Regions from separate parts of the Streptomyces sp. NPDC001315 genome, predicted to be linked through region 3. Evidence: riboswitches for the same ligand, from Rfam matches in the RefSeq annotation. Region 3 holds a riboswitch; each other region holds the start of a gene.
The links. A riboswitch is a leader RNA that binds a small molecule or an ion and turns the genes downstream of it on or off. The one in region 3 is predicted to bind thiamine pyrophosphate.
Positions count from the first base shown of each region.

Region 1: another riboswitch for thiamine pyrophosphate. It lies ahead of ACFY16_RS28335 (thiamine ABC transporter substrate binding subunit); the one in region 3 lies ahead of ACFY16_RS42260 (purine-cytosine permease family protein).
Region 2: another riboswitch for thiamine pyrophosphate. It lies ahead of thiC (phosphomethylpyrimidine synthase ThiC); the one in region 3 lies ahead of ACFY16_RS42260 (purine-cytosine permease family protein).

Region 1 is NZ_JBIAWZ010000012.1:113,467-120,335, reverse strand. Features, by position in the region: gene ACFY16_RS28370 (GntR family transcriptional regulator) at 1-615, opposite strand, end outside; gene ACFY16_RS28365 (hypothetical protein) at 612-836, opposite strand; gene ACFY16_RS28360 (hypothetical protein) at 833-1,042, opposite strand; gene ACFY16_RS28355 (hypothetical protein) at 1,042-1,221, opposite strand; gene ACFY16_RS28350 (hypothetical protein) at 1,357-1,635, opposite strand; gene ACFY16_RS28345 (GntR family transcriptional regulator) at 1,714-2,469, shown strand; gene rlmN (23S rRNA (adenine(2503)-C(2))-methyltransferase RlmN) at 2,702-3,808, shown strand; TPP riboswitch at 3,833-3,940, shown strand; gene ACFY16_RS28335 (thiamine ABC transporter substrate binding subunit) at 4,028-5,116, shown strand; gene ACFY16_RS28330 (ABC transporter permease) at 5,092-6,765, shown strand; gene ACFY16_RS28325 (ABC transporter ATP-binding protein) at 6,765-6,869, shown strand, end outside.
Region 2 is NZ_JBIAWZ010000003.1:158,632-165,500, forward strand. Features, by position in the region: gene ACFY16_RS11175 (LysR family transcriptional regulator) at 1-700, opposite strand, end outside; gene ACFY16_RS11180 (VOC family protein) at 835-1,317, shown strand; gene thiC (phosphomethylpyrimidine synthase ThiC) at 1,398-3,200, opposite strand; TPP riboswitch at 3,193-3,369, opposite strand; gene ACFY16_RS11190 (YibE/F family protein) at 3,441-5,000, shown strand; gene ACFY16_RS11195 (SsgA family sporulation/cell division regulator) at 5,171-5,608, opposite strand; gene ACFY16_RS11200 (IclR family transcriptional regulator) at 5,708-6,505, opposite strand; gene ACFY16_RS11205 (DUF5326 family protein) at 6,772-6,869, opposite strand, start outside.
Region 3 is NZ_JBIAWZ010000040.1:9,501-16,369, reverse strand. Features, by position in the region: gene ACFY16_RS42270 (amidohydrolase family protein) at 1-587, opposite strand, end outside; partial or broken gene ACFY16_RS42265 (carbohydrate-binding module family 20 domain-containing protein) at 712-1,146, shown strand; TPP riboswitch at 1,258-1,353, shown strand; gene ACFY16_RS42260 (purine-cytosine permease family protein) at 1,346-2,737, shown strand; gene thiM (hydroxyethylthiazole kinase) at 2,778-3,590, shown strand; gene thiE (thiamine phosphate synthase) at 3,587-4,288, shown strand; gene thiD (bifunctional hydroxymethylpyrimidine kinase/phosphomethylpyrimidine kinase) at 4,285-5,088, shown strand; partial or broken gene ACFY16_RS42240 (SpvB/TcaC N-terminal domain-containing protein) at 5,558-6,864, shown strand.

The sequences.
Region 1 (6,869 bases), on a different contig from region 3:
CGCGAGGACCGGCGCGGCGGAGGCGATCCGGAGGGTCGATGCTTCCTCCGGTGTCGGTGGGCGAGCGCAGACCGTCTCCCGGACAGCGGCCGACGCGAGGGTGAGGACAGCGAATCTTGTGATGGGGTCCCGGTCTGCGGGTGTGTTGTCGAGCAGTCCGGCTGGTGCCAGGTCGCGCGGGATGTAGATGCGGGCCAGCCCGTGTGGTGACTCTCCTTCGAAGCTGGTGCAGGAGAACTCGGCGAGAGGGCTGCCCGCGGGCACCTTCAGCAAGGTCGTCAGATGCCCGTGGGCCTGCACCGTTGTACTGCGAACGGTGACGCGCAGGGCCGGTTCAGCCGCGGTCCGCGGGTCCAGCGTCCCCCAGCCGCCGACGTACACGATCTTGCGGGCGGGGTGGCGGACGAAGTTCCCCCTGCCGTGGACCTTCTCGATGAGGCCTTCACTTTGGAGCACTGCCAGGGCCCTCCGCAGCGTCACTGTGCTGACCTTGTGCTGGCTGGCCAGGTCGGCTTCGGAGGGCAGGCGTTCGCCGGGGCTGATGCGACCGGTCGTGATCTGCTGGCGGAGGTCGTCGGCAATGTCGTGTTGGCGAGAGGGCACGGATCGGATCACCGCCTTCTCTGCATGCGTACGGCGCCGAGCCGGGTACGCGCGTTTATGGTCAGCAGCTCGCCCGACTCGAAGAGGATTTGTCTGGCGCCCTGGGGGAGTTGGAAGAGGTCGCTCACCCGGCAGGCCCGGCCGCCGACTTGGATGATGTCGCCGCGCTGCACGGTCGTCGCGGTGACCTGGATGTGGGAGGCCAGTGCGCCGGTGGGGGTCCATCTGTTCACCGGAGCTCCTTGGCGGGCGTGGATCGGTCGGGTGTCGAGTGGCATGGGCAGCCGCACGTCTCGTAGATCACCGGTACGGCGTCCGGCGTCGTGGTCGGGGAGAGCTCCGCGCAGGCGGGGTGTGTGCCGATCCGGCAGGCGGTGGACCGGTAGGGGACGGCCGAGGCGTCCGTGACGTGCGGCTGCGGCTGTTTGCGGACAGGCATCAGAGGGCTCCCGCGAGAGCCGACTGGGTAACGGCGACCGTCGAGCGCGACCGCACGCGCTTCTCCCAGGCCAGCACGTACGGGCGGACGAGGGCGATGTCCTCGGCTGCGAGCGAGTCTCGGTGGTTCGTGTCGGTGGAAGCCCGGCCCAGGGTGAGCGTCAACGCGTCCGCGGACATGGGGAAAGCGGGAGCGGCCGGCGGTCCGGCGGGTGTTAAGGAGCGGCGGTGCCTGCCCTTGGGCGAGTGCGGCGAGTACCGCGCCCTGGTGAGGGCGACGGCTCGGCGGATACGGTTGCGCATGCTGTTCAGCTCCTATCGCTGATAGCTCGGTCCCCCGACATCGCCCGTCGTGGGGACCGTTTTGCGTACGGCCGCCCAGAGGGTGCGGCCGTTCAGGCTGGTGGCGAGGAGGCCGAACCGGTCGGCGTCGGCCACCACGTCCAGGACCTCCCGCCATGACTCGGCGGAGAGCGATTCCGGTATCTCCGCCTCGACCGTCGTGTGACTCCCGTGTTCCTCCACTTGTGTGGGAAGCCCGAGAGCGGACAGCCGGGCGGCGATGGCCGTCGCGCTAACTCCCGAAGCGGGCACAGGGCAGCCTCCGTCACCGACGATCACTTTGAGTGAAGCTAGTTAACTAGATTAGGGCTAGTGGACTAGATTTTCCATATGCCTGAGAAGCCGCCCTATCTCCGCATCGCCGACGAACTCCGGCGGCGGATCGCGGAGCACGTATGGGAGCCGGGTGACCGGCTGCCCTCTCGCACCCAGATCGGCCAGGAGTGCGGCGTGGGCGAGAACGTGGTGCGCCGGGCGCAGGAGTTGCTGATCTCTCAAGGGCTGCTGGAGGGGCGCGCCGGATCGGGTACGTACGTCGCCGAGCCCCGGCAGCGGGTGCGGGTGGTTCGGTCGGCGGCGCGGGAGCGACGCGACGGGTCGCCGTTTCGGGCCGACATGAAGGACGTCGGCAGGGCGGGGGACTGGGAGAGTCGGACCGATGCCAAGGTGCCGGCGCCTGCCGACATCGCCGCGCGGCTCGGGATCGACGAGGGCGAGCTGTGTGTCCGGACGGCTTACGAGTTCCTGGCCGACGGCAGGCCGGTGCAGTTGTCGACGAGCTGGGAGCCGTACGACCTCACGGCCGGCACTCTCGTCGTCCTGCCCGAGGGCGGGCCGCATGCCGGGGTGGGTGTCGTGAACCGGATGGCTGTCATCGGGGTCACCGTGAGCCATGCGGTGGAGCAGCCGGAACCGCGGACGGCGACCGCCGAGGAGGCGTCGTTGCTCGGCATCCAGAAGGCCGCGCTGGTCACGCACATCCGGCGGACGTACTACAGCGACGACGGGCGGCCCGTCGAGACGGCGGACATCGTGGTGCCCGTCGCTCACTGCGAGATCGTCTACGAGATTCCGATCAATCGTTGATTATTGATCGTCGGTGGAGGCGGGGGCGTCGCGGGTGTTGATGCCCCGCGTCTGTCCCTGACTCTTTCCTGCCCCCGTTCGTGGCCGGTCAGGGGCCCCTTTCAAGATCATTCCTGGGCCGTCCCTGGGCCGTGCGAGGTCGACAGAAGCTGACAGAGACCGCCCAGGGGTGACCACCCCCACCCCGCTCTGGCCTGGGGCCCCGCAGATGATCTGCCACACTGGACGTGTTATGCCTGCACCCGGAGAACTCACTTTCGTCGCCCCGCGCGGAGCCAAGAAGCCGCCGCGGCATCTCGCCGACATCACGCCCGCGGAGCGCAAGGACGCCGTGGCCGAGATCGGTGAGAAGCCGTTTCGTGCCAAGCAGCTCTCGCAGCACTACTTCGCGCGGTACGCGCACGACCCGGCGGAGTGGACCGACATTCCCGCCGGCTCACGAGGCAGGCTGCAGGAGGCGCTGCTTCCCGAGCTGATGACGGTCGTACGGCATCTGTCGACCGACGAGGGCACCACGCGCAAGACGCTGTGGCGGCTGTTCGACGGGACGCTCGTCGAGTCGGTGCTCATGCGGTACCCGGACCGGGTGACCATGTGCATCAGCTCGCAGGCCGGCTGCGGTATGAACTGCCCGTTCTGCGCCACCGGGCAGGCCGGGCTGGACCGGAACCTGTCCACCGCGGAGATCGTGCACCAGATCGTGGACGGGATGCGGGCCCTCAGGGACGGTGAGGTGCCCGGCGGTCCGGCGCGGCTGTCCAACATCGTCTTCATGGGCATGGGCGAGCCTCTCGCCAACTACAAGCGGGTCGTGGGGGCCGTCCGGGCGCTCACCGACCCCGCGCCGGACGGGCTCGGCCTGTCGCAGCGCGGCATCACCGTGTCGACGGTCGGACTCGTGCCCGCCATCCACCGGTTCGCCGACGAGGGCTTCAAGTGCCGCCTGGCGATCTCGCTGCACGCACCCGACGACGAACTGCGCGACACCCTCGTCCCCGTGAACACACGGTGGAAGGTGCGCGAGGTCCTCGACGCCGGGTTCGAGTACGTCGAGAAGTCCGGCCGCCGGCTGTCCATCGAGTATGCGCTGATCCGGGACATCAACGACCAGGCCTGGCGCGGCGACCGGCTCGGACGGCTCCTCAAGGGCAAGCCCGTGCACGTCAACCTCATCCCGCTGAACCCGACGCCGGGCTCGAAGTGGACCGCCTCCCGGCCCGAGGACGAGAAGGCGTTCGTCGAGGCCATCGCGGCGCACGGGGTGCCCGTCACCATCCGGGACACCCGTGGGCAGGAGATCGACGGGGCGTGCGGTCAGCTGGCCGCCACCGAGCGGTAGTCTGACCCGCGTAGGTACATCTTCATATTCCGACAGGGGAGCGCCACAGCGCTGAGAGTGCGGCAACCGGGCCGCAGACCCTCTGAACCTCGCCCAGGTCATTCTGGGTAGGAAGTTCGGTCATCACTCAAGCTGTTCGCCCTGCCCGGGAACCGGCGGATCCGTCCGACGGCCCCGGGCAGGGCCGCGTCTCTTCCTGGTCACCTCCAGGAGGAATCAGTGCACAGAAAGACGTACGTGGCCGCGGCGATCGGGCTCGGCCTGGTCACGCTGTCCGCCTGCGGGTCGTCCGCCGACACGGGCTCGGGGAACGGGGGGTCGGGGAACTCCAAGACCGTCACCCTCGTCAGCCACGACTCGTGGGCCGTCTCCAAGAGCGTGCTCGCGGACTTCGAGAAGCAGTCCGGGTACAAGGTCAAGGTCCTCGAGGACGGGGACGCGGGGCAGGCCGTGAACAAGGCCATCCTCACCAAGGACAACCCGCAGGGCGACGTCTTCTTCGGCGTGGACAACACGCTGCTGTCCCGGGCCCTCGACAACGGGCTGTTCCAGTCGTACGAGGCCAAGGGCCTGGACCAGGTCGGGACCGAGTACCAGCTCGACCAGGGCAAGCACCGGGTCACGCCGATCGACTACGGCGACATCTGCGTCAACTACGACAAGGCCTGGTTCAGCGCGCACAAGCTGACCCCGCCGGCCTCCCTGGACGACCTGACGAAGCCCGCTTACAAGAACCTCCTCGTCACCGAGAACGCCTCCACCTCCTCGCCCGGCCTCGGCTTCCTGCTGGGCACGGCCGCGAAGTACGGCGATGGGGGCTGGCCGGGCTACTGGAAGAAGCTCAAGGCCAACGGCGTGAAGGTGGTCGACGGCTGGGAGCAGGCCTACAACGAGGAGTTCTCCGGTTCCGCCGGCGGCAAGAAGGCCAAGGGCGACCGGCCGCTCGTCGTGTCGTACGCCTCCTCGCCGCCCGTCGAGGTGATCTACGCCGACCCGAAGCCCACGACCGCGCCCACCGGTGTCGCGGACGGCACCTGCTTCCGGCAGATCGAGTTCGCGGGGCTGCTGAGCAACGCCAAGAACACCGAGGGCGGCAAGGCGCTCATCGACTTCCTGGTCTCCAAGGAGTTCCAGGAGGACATGCCGTTGAACATGTTCGTCTACCCCGTGGTCGAGGGAGCAAAGGTGCCCGCCGAGTTCACGGCGTACGGGCCCGCGGCCAAGGACCCGGAGACGATGGCCCCCGACACGATCGCCGCCAACCGTGACCAGTGGGTCAAGTCGTGGACCTCGCTCGTACTGAAGTAGCCCCCCGCAAGGGCCGGAAGGGGAACGCGGCGCGGCTCGGGCTCATGGCCCTGCCCGTCGCGTTCTTCGGCGTGTTCTTCGCCTACCCCGTCGCGGCGATCGTCGCCCGCGGTCTGAAGGTCGACGGGGTCTGGCAGTTCGGGCGGATCGGGGAGGTGCTCGCGCAGTCCGACATCCGGCACGTCCTGTGGTTCACCAGTTGGCAGGCGCTCGCCTCCACCGCGCTCACCCTGCTCGTCGCGCTCCCGGGCGCGTACGTCTTCGCCCGTTTCGACTTCCCGGGCAAGCAGATCCTGCGGGCGGTGGTGACCGTCCCGTTCGTGCTGCCGACGGTCGTCGTCGGTACGGCGTTCCTGGCACTGGTCGGGCGCGGCGGACTGCTCGACGAACTGTGGGGCGTACGGCTGGACACGACGGTGTGGGCGATCCTGCTCGCGCACGTCTTCTTCAACTACGCGGTCGTCGTACGGACGGTCGGCGGCCTCTGGGCGCAGCTGGACCCGCGGCAGGAGGAGGCGGCGCGGATGCTCGGCGCCTCCCGGTTCACGGCCTGGCGCACGGTCACCCTGCCGGCGCTCGGGCCCGCCGTGGCCGCCGCCGCGCTCATGGTCTTCCTCTTCACCTTCACCTCGTTCGGTGTGGTGCAGATCCTGGGCGGACCGACCTTCTCGACCCTCGAAGTGGAGATCTACCGGCAGACCTCCGAGATCTTCGACCTGGCCACGGCCGCCGTGCTCACGATCGTCCAGTTCGTGGCGGTGGGCGCGATCCTCGCCGTGCACGCCTGGACCGTACGGCGACGGGAGACCGCCCTGCGGCTGGTGGACGCGTCCGGGACGGCGCGGCGGCCGCGCGGGGCCGGGCAGTGGGCGCTGCTGGCCGGTGTCCTCGGCACCGTCGTGGTCCTGATCCTGCTGCCGCTCGCCGTGCTGGTGCAACGGTCGCTGGACGCGCCCGGCTTCGGCTACTACCGGGCGCTGACGTCGTCCGACGGGGGCGCGTTCCTGGTGCCGCCGATCGAGGCCGTCGGCAACTCACTGACGTACGCCGTCGCCGCCACCGTCATCGCCGTGCTGATCGGAGGTCTCGCCGCCGCGGCCCTCACCCGGCGCGACGCCGGGCGGCTCGTGCGGGGCTTCGACGCGCTGCTGATGCTGCCGCTCGGGGTCTCCGCGGTGACGGTCGGCTTCGGGTTCCTGATCGCGCTCGACGAGCCGCCGCTCGATCTGCGCAGCTCCTGGATCCTCGTACCGCTGGCGCAGGCGCTGGTGGGCGTGCCCTTCGTCGTACGGACCATACTGCCCGTGCTGCGGGCCGTGGACGAGCGGCTGCGGGAGGCGGCGGCCGTGCTGGGGGCGTCGCCGTGGCGGGCGTGGCGCGAGGTCGATCTGCCGCTGGTGCGGCGGGCGCTGCTGATCGCGGCCGGGTTCGCCTTCGCGGTGTCGCTGGGGGAGTTCGGGGCGACCGTGTTCCTCGCGCGGCCCGACAACCCGACGCTGCCGGTCGCCGTGGCGAAACTGCTCGGGCGGGCCGGTGAACTCAACTACGGCCAGGCGATGGCCCTTTCGACGATTCTGATGGTGGTGTGCGCCGGGGCCCTGTTGGTACTGGAGGGGCTTCGGGGTGCGGATCGGACGGGGGAGTTCTGATGTTGCTGAGTCTTGCGAGTGCGACCGTGCGGTTCGGTGGGCGGGCCGTGCTCGACGCCGTCGATCTGGACGTCGCCGAGCACGAGGTCGTGTGTGTGCTCGGG
Region 2 (6,869 bases), on a different contig from region 3:
CCCTGCCCATCGCAACCAGCGTGAGCATCTCGGAGAACGACTCTCCAGCCGGCCCCTTCGGGACCAGCCTGCCCGACGGGGTGTGGTCCGGTGTGCGATCCCGCTTGAACGCCGCTGAGGTCACCTCCGGGTACTGCACCACGGGGTGTTCCGCGAGCACCTCTAGCGACACCGACTCCTCGCCGGCGAGCGGATGCCCGGCGGCAACGGCGAGTACCCGCTTCTCCGACAGCAGTACTGGCCCACGGGCCATTCCGTCGAACGGGTACGAGGCGATGAGAACGTCGACCGAGCCGTCGAGGAGGCTCGCACGGGAGTTGGACAGCTGAACCTCTCTTACAGCGACCCTGCAGTCGGGGTGTCGTTCGCTGAACAGAGCGACCGCTTTGAGGAGTGCAGGTGCCGTCAGCTCACCGAGGAAGGCGACCCGTAGTTCTCCCGTGACACCACGGCTGGCATCGGCGGCTCTTCGGACCGCGGCCGCCATCCCGGCGACCAGCGGCACCAGGTCGTCGGCCAGCTGCCGCCCTGTCGCGGTGAGTCGAACGGTTCTACTGGTCCGCTCGAACAGCATGCCGCCGATCCGCCGCTCGAGCTTCTTGATCACCTGGCTGACCCGCCCGGTTGTGACGTGCAAGCGCTCGGCGGCACGGCCGAAGTGCAGCTCCTCGGCGAGCGTCAGGAAGATCTCGATCTCCACCCGCTCCAGCATGATCCCCCCGGCGTTTAATCAAGCTCAACGATCGTATTCCGATCCTGTCTTGATGGCGGATTTCCCCCAGCGGATCGTAAGAGGCGTCCGCCTGCACGCCACCCTTCCAAGGAAGGCCCCCTATGAACGCCTCGGACATCACCACCTATCCGGCCGGGCTCGACGACGAGCCGCGGGAAGCCGGCGAGCATCTGCGCACCGTCATCGACGCCGCCCTGCCGAAGGTGAAGGCCTTCGACCATCTGGTCCTCAACGTCGGAGATGTCGAGCGGTCCCTGGGCTTCTACACCGGGCTCCTCGGGCTGGATCCGGTGCGTGTGGCCGAGTGGCGGGCCGGCAAGATCCCGTTCCCCTCGGTGCGGATCACCCCTGAGACCATCATCGACCTGGTCAGCCGCCCTCGGGGAGAGTCCAACGTCGACCACATCTGTCTCACCGTGGAACCGCTGGACTGGGACGAATTCATCAAGTCGGGAGCCTTCACCGTCCTCGAAGGCCCGGTTCAGCGCTTCGGCGCACGCGGCACCGCCACGTCGGTCTATGTCCGGGACCCGGACGGCAACACCGTGGAACTCCGCTGGTACCCGCAGGACGCCACAGCCTGACCGCGCTCGGGCTCCCGGTCCGGGTAGGCAACGCCCGGACCAGGAGCCGCGGAACGAACTCAATCGGCCGCCGGGCCGCGTCAGTCCGCCATGGGCAGGTACACCCTGTTACCGCTCGCCGCGAACTCCTTCGACTTCTGGAGCATCCCCTCAGCGATCTCCTCGGGAGACGCCCCCTCTGTCGCAGCACCACCGAACCGCTCTGCGATGCTTTGGCTGATCTTCATCGAGCAGAACTTCGGCCCGCACATCGAGCAGAAATGGGCCGTCTTGGCGGGTTCTGCCGGCAGGGTCTCGTCGTGGAACTCCCGTGCCGTGTCAGGGTCGAGGGCGAGGTTGAACTGGTCCTCCCAGCGGAACTCGAAGCGGGCGTCGGACAGCGCGTCGTCCCATTCCTGCGCACCTGGGTGCCCCTTGGCGAGGTCGGCTGCGTGGGCGGCGATCTTGTAGGTGATGACGCCGGTCTTGACGTCGTCACGGTTGGGCAGGCCCAAGTGTTCCTTGGGCGTGACGTAGCAGAGCATCGCCGTGCCCCACCAGGCGATCATCGCGGCACCGATGCCGGAGGTGATGTGGTCGTACGCCGGCGCGACGTCCGTCGTCAGCGGGCCGAGCGTATAGAACGGAGCTTCATCGCAGATCTCCTGCTGAAGGTCGATGTTCTCCTTGATCTTGTGCATCGGGACGTGGCCCGGGCCCTCGATCATCGTCTGAACATGGAAACGCTTCGCGATCCGGTTGAGTTCCCCGAGCGTCCGCAACTCCGCGAACTGAGCCTCGTCGTTGGCATCCGCGATCGATCCCGGCCTGAGGCCGTCGCCGAGCGAGTACGTGACGTCGTAGGCAGCGAGGATCTCGCACAATTCCTCGAAGTTCTCGTACAGGAACGACTCCTTGTGGTGCGCGAGGCACCAGGCCGCCATGATCGAGCCGCCGCGCGAGACGATGCCGGTCTTGCGGTTGGCCGTCAGCGGCACGTACGGCAGCCGGACGCCCGCGTGGACGGTCATGTAGTCCACGCCCTGCTCAGCCTGTTCGACGACCGTGTCCTTGTAGATCTCCCAGGTCAGCTCCTCGGCCTTGCCGTCGACCTTCTCCAGAGCCTGGTAGAGCGGCACCGTGCCGATGGGGACAGGGGAATTGCGCAGCACCCACTCGCGAGTGGTGTGGATGTTACGGCCGGTGGACAGGTCCATGACCGTGTCGGCGCCCCAACGGGTCGCCCAGGTCATCTTCTCGACCTCCTCCTCGATGGAGGAGGTCACCGCGGAGTTGCCGATGTTGGCGTTGACCTTCACCAGGAACCGCTTGCCGATGATCATCGGCTCGATCTCCGGATGGTTGACGTTCGCGGGCAGCACGGCCCGACCGGCAGCGATCTCCTCACGGACCACTTCCGGCGCCACGTTCTCCCGGATGGCCACGAACTCCATCTCGGGCGTGATCTCGCCGCGGCGTGCGTAGGCGAGCTGGGTGACGGCTCGGCCGTCGCGACTGCGGCGGGGCAGTCGCGGTCGCCCGGGGAAGACAGCGTCGAGGTTACGCAGACCGCCGCGCGGCGAGGTGTGCTTGATTCCGTCGTCCTCGGGGCGCACGGGACGGCCCGCGTACTCCTCGGTGTCGCCGCGGGCGGTGATCCAGTTCTCCCGCACCGGCGGCAGACCCCTGCGGACATCAGTGCCGAGCAGTGGATCGGTGTACGGGCCCGACGTGTCGTACAGCGTGACCGACTGCCCGTTGGTGAGGTGCACCTGGCGGACCGGCACCCGCAGATCGGGGCGTGAGCCCTCGACATACGCCTTGTGCCAGCCCAGCGACTTCCCGGCCTCGTGGGGCTGTTCGCCCTGAACGGAGGCAGGCGTGCGTGCGTCCTTGTTGGTCATGAGACCTACTCCCTACGCCGGCATTACCCGGTAACAGGTTCGGCGGTCGACGCAGCGGTTTCCGTCGGCAACGTTTCATGTGAAACAGCACTCGTTCCACGTGAAACATTGCGAAGACGGACGTCAGCGCCCTCTCAGCCCGGTGCTCCGAGCTCCCGCGTGTGCAAAGGTGCCTCCACGCTAGCGTCATTTGTGGCGCGGTGAACAGTGGGCCTCTGCCGCTCTTGCGATGATCGGTCGGTGACCACGACACACGAGCCCCCGTACCCACCGCCCGAGCCTCCTCCCGGACCGGGCGCCCGCCACGGCAGCGGACACGCCAACGGCCCTGGACACGGCGGTGGTTCTGGCGACGGGCACAACCACGGACATGGGCACGGGCTGGGGAACGGGCACCGGCAGGGACCGGGTCCCGGCGGTCACGGTCCGGGCTCACATGGCGAGCACAGACCGGGCTCAGGGGGCGGGCACGGTTCTGGATCCGGTGGCGAGCACGGTCATTCACACAGTCACGGCCCAGCCGCCCCCGTATCCAAGCACCTGCGCAAGGTCATCGCGGCGATCCTCGTACCCTTCGCGGCGGCGGTGGTGGTGGGACTCGTGGTGCTGTGGCCCGGTGGTACCCCGGCGCACGAACGCACCGGGGTCGGGTTCGACCGGCAGACCCAGCAGGCCACGGTCACCAAGGTGGAGAGCGTGAGCTGCGCGTCGGTGAACGCCTCGGGGGGCACTCCGACCGGCGATACCTCGACCGCCGAGGGCTCATCCGCCCAACAGGAGGCGAACGGCACCTGCAAGAAGGCGACGATCCAGGTCGACACCGGCTCGGACAAGGGCCGTACGTTTACCGAGATCGTCCAGCCGGACCAGACACGGCAGTTGCACCAGGGCGAGAAGGTCGTGGTCGCCTACGAGCCCTCCGCACCGAAGGACCTGCAGTACTCGGTCACCGACGTCAACCGTCGGATCCCGATGACGGTGCTCGCGGGCATCTTCGCGCTCGCCGTCGTGGTTGTCGGTCGGTTGCGGGGCGTCATGGCGCTGGTCGCGCTGACCATCAGCTTCCTGATCCTGAACTTCTTCATCCTGCCCGCCATCCTGCAGGGCTCGAACCCGCTGGTCGTGGCGGTGGTGGGGGCGAGCGCCATCATGCTGATCGCCCTGTATCTGTGCCATGGCCTGTCGGCCCGTACGTCCGTGGCGGTACTCGGTACCCTGATCTCGCTGATTCTGATCGGCGTCCTCGGTTCGCTGTTCATCGACTGGGCCTCGCTCACCGGCAACACCGACGACAACACCGGCCTGATCCACGGCCTGTATCCATCGATCGACATGAGCGGTCTGCTGCTCGCCGGCATCATCATCGGTTCGCTCGGCGTCCTCGACGACGTGACGGTGACACAGACATCGGCGGTCTGGGAGCTGCACGAAGCCAATCCGTCGATGGGCTGGCGTGGGCTGTACCGCGCGGGCATCCGCATCGGCCGCGACCACATCGCGTCCGTCGTCAACACGCTCGTCCTCGCCTACGCGGGTGCGGCGCTGCCGCTGCTGCTCCTGTTCTCGATCGCGCAGAGCAGCGTGGGGACGGTCGCCAACAGCGAGCTGGTCGCGGAGGAGATCGTGCGCACGCTCGTGGGCTCGATCGGCCTGGTCGCGTCGGTGCCGGTCACCACCGCGCTCGCGGCGCTGGTGGTCGCGGCCGACCGGCCGGGCCCGGAAGGCGCCGTCGCGACGGCACCGACGGACGTCCAGCCGGCTCCGGCACGCGGCGGAAGGGGCCGACGGCGCAAGCGGTGACGTATGCGCGGCAACAGACGTACGCCCAGCATCACCCGAACGCCTCGGCCCCCGTCACCCGAACGCCCCCACCCTGGGCGCGGAAACACCTGGGCCCGACCCTACAAAAGCGTTCCTGCACGCCCCCACGCCCTCGCTGAAGCGTCCGAGGTCCCCAGTGCCGTAACGCTTCAGCCCGCGCTCTGCTCCTCCGCCAGGATGCGGTCCAGGGCCTCGTCGAGGTGGGCATCGAAGTCGGCGAGGGAGCCCTCCTGGCCCAGCGGCACCAGCTTGTCGGTGCGGTCGAGAAAGGCCACGAGGGGTGCCGTCGACGAGCGGAACAGCGCCTGGTCGACCCCGACCTGAAGCCGGATCAGGACCTCGCCCAATGAATCCGGTTCGACGGGCGAGACCCGTACATCCCCCTCACCGCACGGCCGGCCCACCCCGTCGATCAGGAGCTCCCGCCCGAAGGCCCAGGTCACCGGGGCGTCGCCGGGAAGGTGAAAGGTCAACCGCACGGCGTACGGATCACAGGACTCGTAGCGCAGCTCCACGGGGATGCGGAAGGAGAGCTCCTCGGACACGAGAAAGCTCATCATGACCTCTGCCTGTACGGACTCGCGCATCGCCTACCCCGTCATATGCCGTCGACTGGCCGGGAATGAACCCCTGACATTTGGTGGCATCTTGCTGAACGTACACGGCAGATCACAAGGAGTGATTTTTCAGATGCTGATAGAGAGCGCGAGTGACCCCAGCAGACGTCCGATCTCGGCCTGCAACTGCTGCGCGGCTGGGAGCAGCCGGTCCGCCTGATGACAAGGCAGCGAAATGGCCATCGTCGCGGCCGCCGCGCCCAGCGTGATCGGAATGGCCGCGCACACCGTTCCCAGCGCGTACTCCTGACGCTCGGTCACCGGTCCCATCCGCCGCATCCGTTCCAGCCGCCGCAACAGAGTGTGATTGTCACGCACCGTGTACGGGGTGAGGGACTGCGCGGGATAGCGGTCCAGATGGTCGCGACGGGCATCGTCGTCCAACTGGGACAGCAGACACTGCCCGATGGCATGCGCGTGCCCGGTCTCACGGAAGTCGGCCCACTCCTCGACAGCCGGATTGGCCGGGGTGTCGGAGACACACATGACCTCGATCTCGCCCTCGCGGTACACGGCGTAGTACACGGGCACACCGATGGAATCGCGCCACTGCGCGAGCGCGTCGACGACCGTGCTGCGACGTTTCTGCGCCGCCCCGCTGCTGCTCAGCCGCTCGGCCGCTTCGCCGAGGAAGAACAGACCTCTGTCGCGGCGCAGATAGCCTTCGTGCACGAGGGTGCGCAGCAGGTGGTAGGCCGTGGGGAGGGCGAGTCCGGTCTCGCGGGCCAGCTGTTTGGCCGGGGCTCCGTGCTCGTGCGCCGCGACGGATTCCAGGAGGCGCATCGCGCGCTGCACCGATCCGATGAGGGTGGTCGTCGCGGAGTGCGGCTGCTCGGGGACCGACGTCGTGGGCGGACGCTGCACCAGAGGGATCGCGGAACGCGACCGTGTGGGGGGTGAATGCGAATCTGCGGATGCGGTGTCAACGGTGGCCAAGGGTCACTCCCGTTGCGCGAGGGGGCAGCCCGTGCGGGGCCACACGGGTGGGGGGTACGCCGCTCGCGGGGGGTCTTCCCCGCGTCGAGTTCCGGACTTTATCCGTCTGCCACCGCTCGCAGACGGGCTGCCCGGGAAACTTCCCTCGCCCGAGGGAACCGGCGATTCCTGTTACCGGTCCCCGGTTTCCCGTTGCCTCACCAGTCGTTGCGCGACGAGGAGCTCGACGTGAACTTCCGCACGACGTAGATCAGTCCGCCGACCAGAGCCACGAAGATCAGCGCCTTGAAGAGCA
Region 3 (6,869 bases):
TTGTCGGCGACCGCGATCATCTCCATGGTCCACGGGTAGCCGATGTGCCCGCAGACGATGGTCAGTTCGGGGAAGTCGAGGGCCACCTGGTCGATGTAGAGGATGGGTCGGCCGGTCTCCGACGGGCGCAGCGGGCCGGTGTGCCCCACCTGGGTGCAGAACGGGATGCCGAGTTCCACGCAGGCCGTGTAGAGCGGGTAGTACAGCCGGTCGGTGGGCGGCAGCTCCCACAGCCACGGCACCATCCGCAGCGCCACGAACCCCAGTTCCTCCACGGCCCGCCGCAGTTCGCGCACGGCTTCCACAGGGCGGCGCAGATCGGCGCCCGCCACTCCGCGCAGCCGGCCGTCCGACCGGGCCACGAAGTCGGCGACCTCATCGTTGCTGATCAGCGGCCCCTGCGGGCCGTACCAGGCGGCGGACAGGCCGATCTCCACGTCGGCGGCCTTGAGGGCGGCGACCGTCGTCTCCACCGGGAGGGGTTCGTCGAGCAGACCGCGGCCGGTCCACCGGCGTAGGGAGTCGAACATCTCGTGGTTGGAGTGGCGCACCGTCGGGTGCTGCAGCCAGGCGTCGATGACGGGCACGCGTGCCACCTCTTCCTTCCGGTTCCTTGCGGGAGCGCCAGGGCGAGGCCCGGAACGTCTGTCTAAGCGCTTGCTTACGCGACCCTAGGGGGTCATCCGTGCCCCGGCAAGCCCTGTGTCCCGCAACTACTGCGACGTGCAGTCCGGCAAGGGCGTCACCGTGAACTCCTCCGGACAGTTCACCGCGACCCTCGGCGCCAACACCGCGGTCGCCCTGCACGTGGGTGCCAAGACCTGCGGGAGCGGCACGACCGAACCGGACCCCGCCACCGGTGCCTCCTTCAACGTCAACGCCACCACCGTGTGGGGCGAGAACATCTATGTCACCGGGAACAAGGACCAGTTGGGCAACTGGAACACCGGGAACGCCCTGAAACTGGACCCCGCCGCGTACCCGGTCTGGAAGCTCGACGTGTCCCTGCCCGCCGGCACCTCCTTCGAGTACAAGTACATCCTCAAGGACGCCGACGGCAACGTCACCTGGGAGAGCGGCGCCAACCGCACCGCGACCGTCCCCTCCTCAGGCCTTGTCACCCTGAACGACACCTGGCGCAGCTGAGCTGCCCGCCAGTCCCTCGTACGACCCGCAGCCCGGCGTCCCCCGCCTCCCCGGGGACGCCGGGCCCCGGTACGACCGGCTGCCGCGCGCGCGTTACCCTCGTACGCGGAACTGCCCGACACGGGGTGCCCCCACCGAGGGGCTGAGATCACACCCGTTGAACCTGAACCAGTTAGCACTGGCGGAGGGATGTCGTTCGATGACGCTGCCCCATGCTTCTTCCGGCCCTGTGGCCGCCTTCGACGGGCGGATGCCGAGTGCGCCGGGGGACTGGCGGATCGAGGCGCGGGGGATCGCGCCGGTCCCGGAGAGCCATCGGTATGGCGGTCCGGGACGCCTGTTCACCGTGTGGTTCGCGCCGAACCTGACCATGACCGGAGTCTTCACCGGCACCGTCGGCGTCGCGCTCGGCCTTGACTTCGCGACCGCGCTGGCCGCCGTCGTCCTCGGCACGGTGATCGGGGCGATACCCACCGCGTACCTCGGCACCTGGGGAAGCAGGACCGGAGCCGGCCAACTGCCACTCGCCCGCCTCGCGTTCGGCCGGGCTGTGGTACTGCCGGGCGTGCTCCAGTGGCTGTCGTCCATCGCGTGGGACGCGCTCATCGGCCTGTTCGGCGGGGACGCGCTCGCCCGGCTGTGCGGCTGGCCGTTCTGGCTCGGCGTTCTGGTCATGATGGCTGCCCAGGGCGCACTCGGCGTCCTCGGCTACGAGGCGATCCACCGCCTTCAGAAGACGATGACCGCGGTGCTGGCCCTGGCCTTCGCCGCGCTGGCCTGGCGCCTGGCCGACACCGGAGCGGGCGGCCTCGCGCACGGCAGCGTCCACGGCGCCGACCGGGCCGGCGTATTTGTCCTGACCGGCACGATCGCGTTGAGCCTCGCGCTGTCCTGGGCGCCGTACGCCAGTGACTTCAGCCGCTACCTGCCGCGCGAGACGTCGCCGGTGCGGATGTTCTGGTGCACGCTGCTCGGGGTCGTCGTCTCGTTCACGGCCGTGCAGACGCTCGGGCTGTGGGGCGCCGCCGTCTTCACCGACCAGACCGCACACGGCGTCGACACCCTGCTCGGCGGCGGGGCGCCCGGCGCCCTCGGCCTGTTGGCCGTCGCGCTCGCCGCGCTGTGCAGCAACGCCATGAACGACTACAGCGGCTCGCTCGCGCTGCAGACCGTCGGTGTCCGCATCCCCCGCCCCCTCGCCGCCGCGCTGGCCGCCCTCGCCGGGTTTCCGCTGGTGCTGTGGATGCACGCCGCGGACACCGCGACCCGCTTCCAGAACGTGCTGCTGTTCGTCGGCTACTGGATCCCCGGCTTCGTCGCGATCGTCGTCGTGGACTGGCTCGCGCGCCGCCGTGAGCGCTCCGGCCGCCCCGTCGACCTGGCCGCGGAGCCGCCACGGCCCGCCTGGCCGGCCGTGTCCGCGTTCGCGCTGTCGTTCGCCGCCGCCGTCCCGTTCATGGACACCGGTCTGTACGTCGGCCCTCTCGCCGCCGCACTGCACGGCGCCGACCTCGCCTACTACGTCGCCTTCCTGGCCGCGGCGCTCGTCTACGGCCCGGTGCGGCTGCGCCGCCGACCGGTCCGCGGCTGAGCCCGTACATTCCGCCCCTCTTCCGTCTTGGAGCCGTCCCGTGCCGCACACCCTCGAACCGCTCACCCCCGCCTACACCGGGTACGCCCTGGACCGCGTACGGGAGTCCGCCCCGCTCGTGCAGTGCCTGACCAACTCGGTCGTCACGAACTTCACCGCCAACGTGCTTCTCGCCCTGGGCGCCGCGCCCGCCATGGTCGACATCCCCGAGGAGGCCGGGGCGTTCGCCCCGGTGGCCTCCGGTGTCCTCGTCAACCTGGGCACCCCGCACGCCGAACAGCGCACGGCCATGGTGGAGGCGGCCGAGGCAGCGGGTGCGTCCGGTACCCCGTGGGTCCTCGACCCGGTCGCCGTCGGGGCGCTGCCCGTACGGACCGCGCTGGCCCGGCGCCTGCTCGCCCTGCGTCCCGCCGTCGTCCGGGGCAACGCCTCCGAGATCCTGGCCCTGGCCGGGGACGGCGCGGGCGGACGCGGAGTCGACGCGGCGCACGGTGTGGAGGCCGCCGCCGGAGCTGCCGACGTGCTGGCCCGGGCCACCGGCGGCGTCGTCGCCGTGTCGGGCCCCGTCGACCTGGTCACCGACGGCACCCGGCGCGTACGGGTCACCGGCGGCGACGCGCTGCTGACCCGGGTGACCGGCGGCGGCTGCGCCCTCGGCGCCGTCCTCGCCGCGTTCGCCGCCGTGGACGGGGACCGCCTGGCCACGACCACGGCGGGCGTCGCCGCCTACAACGCGGCCGCTGAGCGGGCCGCCGCGCACGCGGCAGGACCCGGCGGCTTCGCCGTCGCCTTCCTCGACGCGCTGGCCGCCCTCACCCCGGGCGAACTGGCGGCCCGCAAGGACCTCTCGTGAGTATCGGCAACTCCTCGGCGGGGCCTGTCGACCTGTCCGTATACCTGGTCACCGACGCCGCCCAGTGCGTGGCGGCCGGGCGCAGCGTCGCCGAGACCGTGAGCGCGGCGGTCGCGGGCGGCGTCACCGCCGTGCAGATCCGGGAGAAGCACGCCGACGGCAGCGCGTTCCTGCGTACCGTCCTGGAGGTCGCAGCCCTCCTGCCCGCGTCCGTCGCCCTGATCGTCAACGACCGCGTCGACGTGTTCCTCGCCGCACGGGCGGCCGGTGCCTGCGTCACCGGCGTCCACATCGGGCAGTCGGATCTGCCGCCCGCCGCCGTACGTGGCCTCGTCGGGGACTCGGCGGTCATCGGGCTGAGCGCCGCCACCCCGGCCCAGCTGCACGCCGCCGCGCGGGACGCGGACGCCCGCGTCGACCACGTCGGCATCGGTGCCCTGCACGCCACCCGCACCAAGGCCGACGCCCCGCTGTCCCTGGGCCTGGACGGCTTTGCCCGCCTGGCCGCGCTCAGCCCCCTGCCCGCCGTGGCGATCGGCGGGGTCACCCCCGCCGACCTGCCGCACCTGAGGGCGGCGGGCGCGGCCGGGGCCGCCGTCGTCTCCGGTATCTGCGCCGCCCCCGACCCGCGCGCGGCAGCCGCGGCCCACGCCCGCGCCTGGGCCGCCGTCACGCCCTACGAGGAGAGCCGTTCATGACCAGCCACGTACCGCCGCCGCGCGTGCTGACCATCGCCGGATCCGACTCCGGCGGCGGCGCCGGCATCCAGGCCGACCTCAAGACGATGCTCGCGCTCGGCGCGCACGGCATGAGCGTGGTCACCGCCGTCACCGCGCAGAACTCCCTTGGTGTGCAAGGCGCTTGGGAGCTTCCGGCCGAGGCGGTGCGGGCCCAGTACCGCAGTGTGGTCGACGACATCGGCGTACAGGCGGTCAAGACGGGGATGCTCGCCTCGCCCGCACTCGTCGAGACCGTCGCCGCCCTGCTCGCCGACGCACCCGCCCCCCTCGTGGTCGACCCGGTGAGCGTCTCCAAACACGGTGACGTGCTGCTGGCCGCCGAGGCCGTGGACACCGTCCGCACCGCACTGCTGCCACTCGCCACCGTCATCACCCCGAACCTCGACGAGGTCGCCCAGCTCACCGGCGTCCCCGTGAGCGACGAGAAGGGCCAACGGGCCGCGGCCGAGCGGCTGTTGGCGTACGGTCCGCGCTGGGTGCTGGTCAAGGGCGGCCACCTGCCCGGCGAGGCCGTGGACCTGCTGACCGACGGAACCGAGGAGCACTGGCTGCGCGCCCCGCGCCTGGACAACCGGCACACCCACGGCACCGGTTGCACCCTCGCCTCCGCGATCGCCGTCGGCCTCGCCCAGGGCCAGCCAGTGCCCGAGGCGGTCCGCCGCGCCAAGGAGTACGTCACCGGCGCGATCGCCGCCGGGTTCGCGCTGGGCGCGGGGATCGGGCCGGTGCGTCATGGGTTGTGTGTGCCGGTGGTGTGACGCCTGCCCGGGGTGGTGTGTGCCGGTGGTGTGACGGACGCCCGCCGGAGCGGCGCGGCAGGCGTCCGTCACACCCGCGCTGTCAGACGCCGACCGGCTCCACAGCGCCGCGCGGAGGGGCGGGCAGCCGGAACTCCGCGCCGGCCAGCTCCTCGTACAGCCGCACCGTGCTCATCTCGCCCGCGACGTCGCCGTGCCGGGCCTTGGCGCGGCGGTAGATCTACTCGACCAGGGCCGACAGTTCCGTGGAGATGCCCAGGTCGCGGCCGAGGTCGACGGCGGGCCCGAGGTCCTTGCAGGCCAGCGCCATCCCGAACGAGTCGTCTTAGTCGCCGCCCTGGAGCACGGACAGGACGTCGTGCTCCAGGAAGTTCGACGCGGCCGGACTCGCGAGCAGCGCGTCGCGCAGCACCCCGAGGCCGACGCCCGCCTTGACGCCCATCGCCAGCACCTCGGAGGAGGCGACGAGGTGGCTGAACCAGAGCGGGGAGCCGGTTCTCCCACCGGCGGCGTTGGGGCCCTGGCTGGTGTCCCGGCGCCGCCGGCGGTGACGCTGCCCAAGGGCGGCGGTGCGGTGCGGGGGATCGGGGAAAAGTTCGCGGCCAACCCGGCCACCGGCACCGGGTCGCTGACGATTCCTCTCCCGGCAAGCTCGGGGCGTTCGGGCTTCGGCCCGCAGCTGGCCTTATCGTACGACTCCGGTGCTGCGCACGGGCTGTTTGGTCTGGGCTGGAGTCTGGGTCTGTCCTCTCCAGCGCCGAGGATCTGGTACCCACCGTGGAAACGGACGGTCGGCCGGAGAAGCGTCCGCGGACCGTTCAGGGCATCGGCTACGAAATGGTCCGCTACCGGCCGCGGATCGAGGGCCTGTACGCGCGAATCGAACGCTGGACCGCGAAGCACTCCGGTGAGGTGCACTGGCGGTCCATCAGCTGGGACAACATCACCACCGTCTACGGCCGGGACACCAACTCCCGCATCGCTGACCCGGCCGATCCTGTGGGCCGGGTGTTCAGCTGGCTGATCTGTGAGTCGTTCGACGCCAAGGGCAACGCGACCGTCTACCACTATGCGGAGGAGGACGACACCGGCGTCGATCTCTCCGCCGCGCACGAACGTCACCGGCCCTCCGCCAGCCGCACCACGAACCGGTACCTGAAGGCGATCCGGTACGGCAACAAGGTCAGCCGCCTCGCCGATCCGCCACCGGAGCGGGACCCGGAGGACGGGTGGCACGTCGAGCTGGTCTTCGACTACGGCGACCATGCCCCCTTGCCCCCGCCGGACGAGGATCCCCCGCCCGGCTACCAGTGGCCGACGGCGAAGCCCACGCCCGGCCGTGGGTGGCACTGCCGCCAAGATGCGTTCTCCAGCCACCGGTCCGGCTTCGAGGTACGCACCTACCGCCTGTGCCAACGGATCTTGATGTTTCACCACTTCCCGGGCGACCCGGACGTGGGCCAGGACTGCCTGGTGCGTTCGATGACCTTGCCCTACCGCGACATCCGGGGCGTGGCCGACGACCGCTCGCGCGGCCATCCGGCGGGCGCGGTGCTGGCCTCGGTCACCGCGGCCGTGACCGGCGCCGTTCCCGCGGGAGAGGTCCGCCTCGTCTCGCTGACCTGCCCCGAACTCATCCGGCTCCTCCGGGCCTTCGTCCTCACACCACCCGTCCGAGAAACGGAGCACGTCCTGCACTGGATGCCCCTGACGCCGCCACCATCAAGCCGTCGCGCAAGCCTGCCACCAGCGCCGACACACCCTCGGACGTGGTGAGCCGA